Linked DNA regions of Alicyclobacillus sp. SO9. The protein of the gene in region 2 interacts with the protein of the main gene of each other region in a pairwise test. Links are inferred from orthologs where the notes say so. Each region holds a gene or a part of one and is shown on either strand. Other genes may lie near its edges.

Evidence for each region. Proteins that work in one complex are often made in the same cells at the same time.
Region 1: the proteins of sfsA (region 2) and GI364_RS17330 interact in binary tests that used the Escherichia coli proteins (3 or more experiments, as listed by UniProt). The link is inferred for Alicyclobacillus sp. SO9 from one-to-one orthologs.

Annotation. Positions count from the first base shown.
Region 1 is NZ_CP066339.1:3,677,845-3,681,132, forward strand. The notes cover bases 289-3,288. They hold GI364_RS17330 (glutamate-5-semialdehyde dehydrogenase), read right to left. Parts: upstream 2,434-3,288; coding sequence 1,144-2,433; downstream 289-1,143. Other genes in these bases: GI364_RS17320 (sirohydrochlorin chelatase), read right to left, coding at 289-640; GI364_RS17325 (hypothetical protein), read right to left, coding at 675-845; proB (glutamate 5-kinase), read right to left, coding at 2,430-3,288. In the rest of the region: more of GI364_RS17320, read right to left, coding at 1-288. UniProt on the Escherichia coli protein: Catalyzes the NADPH-dependent reduction of L-glutamate 5-phosphate into L-glutamate 5-semialdehyde and phosphate. The product spontaneously undergoes cyclization to form 1-pyrroline-5-carboxylate.
Region 2 is NZ_CP066339.1:1,510,687-1,515,018, reverse strand. What follows is about bases 662-3,445. They hold sfsA (DNA/RNA nuclease SfsA), read right to left. Parts: upstream 2,516-3,445; coding sequence 1,808-2,515; downstream 662-1,807. Other genes in these bases: GI364_RS06785 (aminopeptidase P family protein), read right to left, coding at 662-1,687. In the rest of the region: GI364_RS06790 (ketopantoate reductase family protein), read left to right, coding at 1-273; more of GI364_RS06785, read right to left, coding at 440-661; GI364_RS25340 (hypothetical protein), read left to right, coding at 3,552-4,094; GI364_RS06765 (fumarate reductase iron-sulfur subunit), read right to left, coding at 4,319-4,332. UniProt on the Escherichia coli protein: Binds to DNA non-specifically. Could be a regulatory factor involved in maltose metabolism.

The DNA.
Region 1 (3,288 bases), 2.2 Mb from region 2 along the record:
TGCGAAACTTCTCCATTAACAGTCCGTCAAAAGCGATGTAGGGCACAAATATCCGGGAAGATGGTGCCATGGAGTTTTTACTGAAGAAATCATAAGCGGATGTCCCAACTCCCGCTAGGATTGACGGTTTTACAGGAATTCCAATCCACTTTGATATTCTCTTTGCAACTTGGCGATATCTCTGAAATGTCTTAGAACTGCTGCTGGCACCACCGACTAAAACTACGCTCGTTGTTGTTTCGTCGAAATCCAGCAGCAGTCTATGAATGTATCCCGCTGTAAGGGATATCAGTTGACGCTCAGTCCCCCAGACTGGCATCCAACGCAAATGAAGATACGGTCGTCTCAATAGTAAAAACTTCGCTATCCAAACTGGGTTGTGAAGAACCGTATAACCAGTGGCGAATAAATACAGGGGCACACAGAGCCAGTCTTGCACACCTGATTCATCGACAAACCCGAGCACTGACTTCAAACTAGGCTCTTGGGCCTCCAAATGTGCCACCAGTACAGGGACTCTCCGCCCCATCCGGCGCTTGAGGTCCGCAACAAAATTTTGCGTCTGACGCTGTCCAGAAAGACTTCGCGTACCTCCGGAAATCAGCAAAATTCCCGTTGGTTTGTTCGTAATCTCACACACTGTTCGCACCCCGTTCTCTCTTTACACCTCTTATTTATCCGATTTTTCTAAAAATAATGGTCAAACGGTCTCTATTTCTCTTGATGTGAACAATCTTTACATCCACAGCATCAATAAGTGACTTCATTTGAGTGAAGGTGGGCGACTTTTCTGCAAAGTCGTCCCGCGACACCGTCAACGATTCAAATATACCATCGTATTGCACTCGTTCTCACCTCCACTGCCTCTTTTGACACTGCCGCCACTCTTTTGAGTATTACTATACCGTTGCCTAAGTAACCCTAACAAGAGTCTGCGTCACAAAACTTAACATATAGACAAATAACGCTATGTAATTTCCTCGATTGTGTCAGTTAATATGACACTGAAAAGAGAGACACGTGAAGCAACACGGCAAAGCACTGACTCTCCGGCTAGGATAATCAGTGCTTTGATGGGAGTTTTTATGAGAGCATTGGCGGCTAAAGAAACAGTGTCCCAGCATAGAGACTTCTATCTGGAGCTTAACTCTGCTTAATTTGCCCAGTACCTCTAATCATGTATTTGTAGGTTGTGATTTCGTCAAGGCCCATGGGTCCCCGCGCATGGAGTTTCTGAGTCGAGATGCCAATCTCGGCGCCAAAGCCGAATTCAAAACCGTCGGTAAACCGTGTGGATGCATTGTGGTAGACAGCGGCCGCATCAACAGCTCTTAAGAAGACCTCTGCAGTCTCAGGGTCATCCGTAACGATAGCTTCTGAGTGGGAGGTACCATACGTTTCGATATGCTGTATTGCTTCATCAAGCGTATCGACGACTTTTACCGACAATTCCAAGTCGAGGTATTCACGACCCCAGTCGTCGTCAGATGCACTTACGATCTTGCCTCGCTCTGCGTCCAATGAACTTAAGACCCTAAGCGACCGGTCGCACACGTGTAGTTTCACGCCAAGCTGACTTAACTCAAGGGCAACTTGCGGCAGCCAACTCCGCGCAATATCTTTGTGAACCAGCAGCGTTTCAGCTGCATTACAGACAGAAGGACGATTTGTCTTTGCATTTACGGTAATCTCTGTTGCCTTTGCGGGATTGGCATCCCTGTCCACATATACGTGGCAGTTCCCTACGCCCGTCTCAATGACCGGAACTCTGGCATTCTCAACAACTCTCTGAATCAAAGCTGCTCCGCCGCGGGGTATAGCGAGATCAACAAGTCCTTTGGCCCGAATTAAAACATCGACGGATTCTCTCTCCACCACATCGATGAACTGGACCGCCGCAGGTGGTATTTCACTTTTGTTCAGACCCGCATGTAGCGCCTGAACCAAGGCAGTGTTGGACTCCAGCGCGTCGCTTCCACCTCGCAAGACAACAGCATTACCCGTTTTAATACATAAGGCCGCTGCGTCGGCAGTGACATTAGGCCTCGCTTCGTAGACCATTGCTATCACACCCATTGGCACCCGAACTTTCTCTATAACCAACCCGTTTGGCCGATACATGGTTTCCATAACTTCCCCGATTTTGTCCGGCAGTGCTGTCACAGCCTTCATTCCGTCCATCATCTGTTGAATTCTTGTCTCAGTGAGCGCCAACCTGTCAATCCTCGATGCAGACTGTCCTGAACGTTGTGCGAGTTGTACATCCCTTGCATTCGCTTCGAGAATCGCCTCCCGATGGTCCCATAACGCACTCGCCATTTGCATCAAGGCATCGTTCCTTGTCTTCCCGGAAGCAGCAGCGAGACTCCGAGTCGACTTCTTCGCTTCTTTCAACTTCTGGTGTACGTACTGTTTGAACCCTTCATCCATCATGATTTTGACTCCCCTTCCATCAGAACCATGTCGTTGCGATGCACAACTTCCTGCAGCTTACGAAGCGTCTCTGCGCTTCGTCGACGTTCCAGCAACGCCTTCAGGTCTGCGCTGGAGAAATTGACAATGCCGTGTGCCAAAACACCGTTCTCCCCCATGATTTCTACCACTGCTCCAGCCTGGAACTCTCCTGATACCTCCCGAACACCAGGCATCAGCAGACTGCCCGACAGGACACAAATGGCGTCTGCGGCGCCAGCATCGATAGAGAGTCTCCCCTCAATTCTCGACCCGTGCAGCAACCACGCCTTCCTTTTTCTCAACCGGTTTTCTTTTGCGTGAAAGACAGTGCCTATCGGCTCCTGTTGTAAAACCCTTTGTAGAACGTCCGGTTCGGTTGCAGAAGCCACAACCACGTCGGTTCCAGACGCGGTTGCAATTCGCGCAGCGGCTATTTTTGTGCGCATTCCACCCGTCCCACCTGCAGTGCCTGCGCCACCTGCAAGTTTCACCACATCATCCGTAATATCCCAGATGTCTGTCAATCGTTTTGCCGCAGCATTCAGCTTCGGGTTCCCTGCGTACAGCCCGTCAATATCCGTCAGCAAAATCAGATACTTGGCTTCGCAAACCAGTGATACCAAAGCACCCAGTGTATCGTTGTCACCGAAGCGAATCTCATCAATAGCAACGGTATCATTCTCATTGACAATTGGAATAATGTCGTTTTCCATAAGTGTCATCATTGTGTTTCGAATATGCACAAATCGCTGGCGATCCTCTACGTCTTCCCTAGTTAGAAGAATCTGACCAATTGTCATTCCTTCGTTGTGAAACAAACTCGCATACATATCC
Region 2 (4,332 bases):
GAACATGTGATCCGAGAGGTCGTTCAAGTAGCAAACCTCCGAGGCATCAAATTACCGGTTGAAGAAACAATAAGAAATACTATGACAAAAATGGAGGGAATGTCTCCAACCATGACGTCCTCATTGCACCGTGATTTAGAAAAAGGGTTGCCTCTTGAAATCAGCAGTCTGCAGGGAGCAGTGGTCAAAATGGCAATCGAGTCAGGACTTGCCGTACCGCATGTAGCATCTGTCTATGCGGTGTTGCACCCTTTTGAAACAGGACAGAAATAAAAAGAAATCGCGGATCCAACATGCGGACAATGCGTTTGTACCTGACACACTGGCAGTGGCTGCACGGGCGCTTTTACCATATGCCCGCGCAGCCCTCTGGTGTGATAAACGCGAAGCGGTCTTCATGACACGCTTCCAAATTTTACTTCAAGTTCTCAGTTCTACCTTATTTCGCCGTTCCGACCCATGCCTCAATCTCTTCCGGCGCTTTGGGAATCTGTGAAGACAGCACTTCACACCCCGTCTCAGTCACCAGGACATCGTCTTCAATCCGGATGCCAATTCCTTCTTCCGCAATATACAAGCCAGGTTCAACCGTTACAATCATACCGGGTTGCAACTTGGCACTGTTGTTACAGGCATCATGAGTGTCCAGTCCCATGTGGTGACTAACGCCGTGATAGTAATACTGACTGAGTTCTTCCTCGTTCTGAATGAGGCCAATGCCCTGTAACTCTTCTGCAAGCACCTGTTTGGTTTTTTCATTGAGTGCAGTCAAGGTTAGGCCTGGCTCGATAAATTGAATGACTGCCAACTGTGCCTTTAAGACAATGTCATAGATCTGACGCTGTCGCTCCGTGAATTTCCCATTCACAGGAAAAGTCCTGGATATGTCACCACTGTAGTAGTCTGACTGTGCACCCATGTCGAGTAAAACGAGATCGCCATCATTGGCCGTGTCTGAGTTTTCAACATAGTGCAATACAACCGCATTGCTTCCACTGGCAACGATGGAGTCAAAGGCTGGTTCGCGTTCCCCGTTTTTCCCAAGTATGTAATCATAATGAGCTTGAAGCTCGTATTCCTTCATCCCTGGTTTCGCATGCCTTATCAAATTATCAATACCGTCATAGGTGATTGAAATGGCTCTCTTGACCTTTTCAATCTCCTCATCTGATTTAATCGTGCGCATGCCAGCCAAGGTCGGATGAATATTATCAATACGCAAGTATGCATAGCGTTGTTGCAGTTCCTTGGCAAAATGAGCCGCCTTGGATTCGTCAGCATCCCATTGAAGCCGCTCAAAATCAAGATAAACACTGCGATACCTTCCGAAATAGAACTGTCGTCCCAAGTATGCTTCAAAGCTGTCCACATATTGAACATCACTGATTCCAGACACACTCTTCGCTTCTTCTGTGCGCATGCGAAAGCCTGTCCATTTCTCCTTATCGGGCTCAGGACGTTCTATAAACAGGTGTGTGGAGACCTCCTCGTTTTGTTTCTGCATGACCAACACCATATTTTGTTTATCTAGTCCTGTCAAATAGAGAAAATTACGGTTGGGATGGAATTGGTACTCTGCGTCATGACTTTTTGTCAGAGCTTGCCCCGAAAACAAAATGAGCATTGCCTCATCGGGGAGTGACGCTGCAACCCTGTGTCTGCGTTCCGCATAAAATGTCGTTGTCATGCTGTAATCGCCTCCAAAAAGCAAATGATAGTTAAATTGTGAACCTTATGTACATTATACAGCAGTGGACTGAAGACCACAGGTACCTAGAACACATCTTCGAAACACACTGGACAAGTGCTACAGACGAACCTCAACAGGACGCCCAATCACCATGGAGTCTGCTGTCACCAGTGAATCGTATGCGAGTACAAGGACGCCGGATTCATGAGCCTTCCTCACAGCTCGTGCAAATTTCTCATCCATGGCCTCATTGAGACGAAAGAACTGCGCGTCCTGCATCTGAATGAGAAAAAACAATACAGCTCTGTACCCTTCGTCTGCGGCGCCAATGAGTTCTGCAACGTGCTTTGCGCCTCGTTCTGTCGGCGCATCGGGAAAGAGCACCATTCCTTCTTGTTCCAGTGTCACACCCTTCACCTCTATGTAACCTGATGTGTTCGCCAACGTACTTTTCAACGTGATGCCAAGGTCAAACCTGGATTGACTGTATGTCACCTCCCGTTTTACAGACACAATGCCTGGCAGTTCCTTTATCTTTCCTGCACTAACCGCTTCATAAACCACTTGATTTGGTGCCTGAGAGTCCATATTGATGAGTTTCTCTCCCTTATACACGGCAACCAGGGAGTATCGGGTCTTGCGATTCAAATTTTGACTCTTTTCAAGGATAACCCGAGCACCTGGTACGAGAAGTTCCTTGCAGCGTCCTGTATTTTTCACGTGAACTGTTTCTTCCCCTGAATTCGTACGCACATCAGCTATAAATCGATTGGGTCGGCGGAGGAAAACTGCTTCCTCGACCTCAGCATATTTCAAATGATTCACCTCTGCAGTTCCAGACCTTAAAAACCGGGTTCGATATGGAATTCAACCAGTTAGATTGGGTCATGGGGGTTTGGTCAACCTCAGCAATCGAGCGTTTTATATCGAAAAGAATCGGTTGTCCCATTCATTTTAAGCACAGTTTGCATATGATACCCCATCATTTTGTATTGGAGCGATTGAAGATGTCAAAACCGTCGTTCTCTGCTCCTGCGAATAACTTGCAGGAAGCCCTCCTAATGGCGGGATTCAGTTATCAAGGATATCACTTCATGATTGGACCTGACATGAATTTGCCGTCAGAATCTCGGCATTTGTACACTTTTTATACGCCAAACCACGAATACTTTGCCAGTATTATTGAAACAAATGATGTCGGTGCTGAGAAAGCTTACATTTTGTTGTTTCGAGGCACGGAGACATCTATCTTGCATCCTGTGGACACGGTTGAAGATATCCACGTTGATTTAAACCTCGTTCAAGTTCCCTTTGACAGCGGCGATTCAAATGCAAAAGTCCATCGAGGATATAAGGAGTTGTATCAATCTCTATTTACAAGTCACTGGCTTCAAACCGACAAATCCATTATTGAAGTTATGAACACACTTGATTCTCACAGCCCACTATACATTACCGGACACAGCCTGGGAGGCGCTCTTGCTACGTTAGCGGCCGTAGATATTGTTCGAAATACCCAGTTTCAAAACATTAAAGTCTACACCTTTGCTTCACCCAGGGTGGGAAACGCCGCTTTTGTATCAGACTACAATCAGTTGGTTCCGGACACCGTGCGCGTTGTAAATGCGAATGACTATGTACCGCTGGAACCCCAAGTTCAGGTTCCATTCGAAGAACCGCTGTATTACTATCATGTACAAGGAAAACTCTCCATTGATTTCAACACTCAATCTATCATTCACAACCATTCTATTACGCATTACTTTCGCAAATTAGCGGAACAAGAACCGGCATTCTATCGGGAGTTGTACGATGCCTGCCCGGAATTCTGTCCACCTGACAATCCAAGTCATTCAGAAGAATCCAGAACTGCAATTCATCCTGCGTTCGAGTCGCAGCCAAGGGCTCAGGCTCCGGTTACGCCAACGACCGTCACGCCAACACCGGTTACACCAACAACCGTCACGCCAACACCGGTTACGCCAACACCGGTTACATCAACACCAGTTACGCCAACACCGGTTACATCAACACCAGTTACGCCAACACCGGTTACACCAACACCGGTCACGCCAACACCGGTCACGCCAGCACCGGTTACATCAACACCAGTTACGCCAACACCAGTTACGCCAACACCGGTTACACCAACACCGGTCACGCCAACACCGGTCACGCCAACACCGGTCACGCCAACACCGGTCACGCCAACACCGGTCACGCCAACACCGGTCACGCCAACGACCGTCACGCCAACGACCGTCACGCCAACACCGGTCACGCCAACACCGGTCACGCCAACACCGGTCACGCCAACACCGGTCACGCCAACACCGGTCACGCCAACGCCGGTTGCACCAGCAGGACAGATTTCTGTACGCCGGACGCTATCCAAAAAGCGTGAAAGGACCGCTTTACCTGCAAATAACCTTGGTTCAACGGCAGCTCCCTTACAGAGAACGGGTGTATCTACGAAGTATCCAACTATATTTATTAAGAAGTTGCGTGTTCCACACCCTTCAAGTAAAGCGCGTAGAAGGTGAAGAGAATGTAACAGAGAAGCAGAAAAAGGGGTTGCTCCCGTTCTCAGGAGCGACCCCTCAGTTTTAAGCCGGCCTCTATCAGCGTTTAGCGTTGCTTGG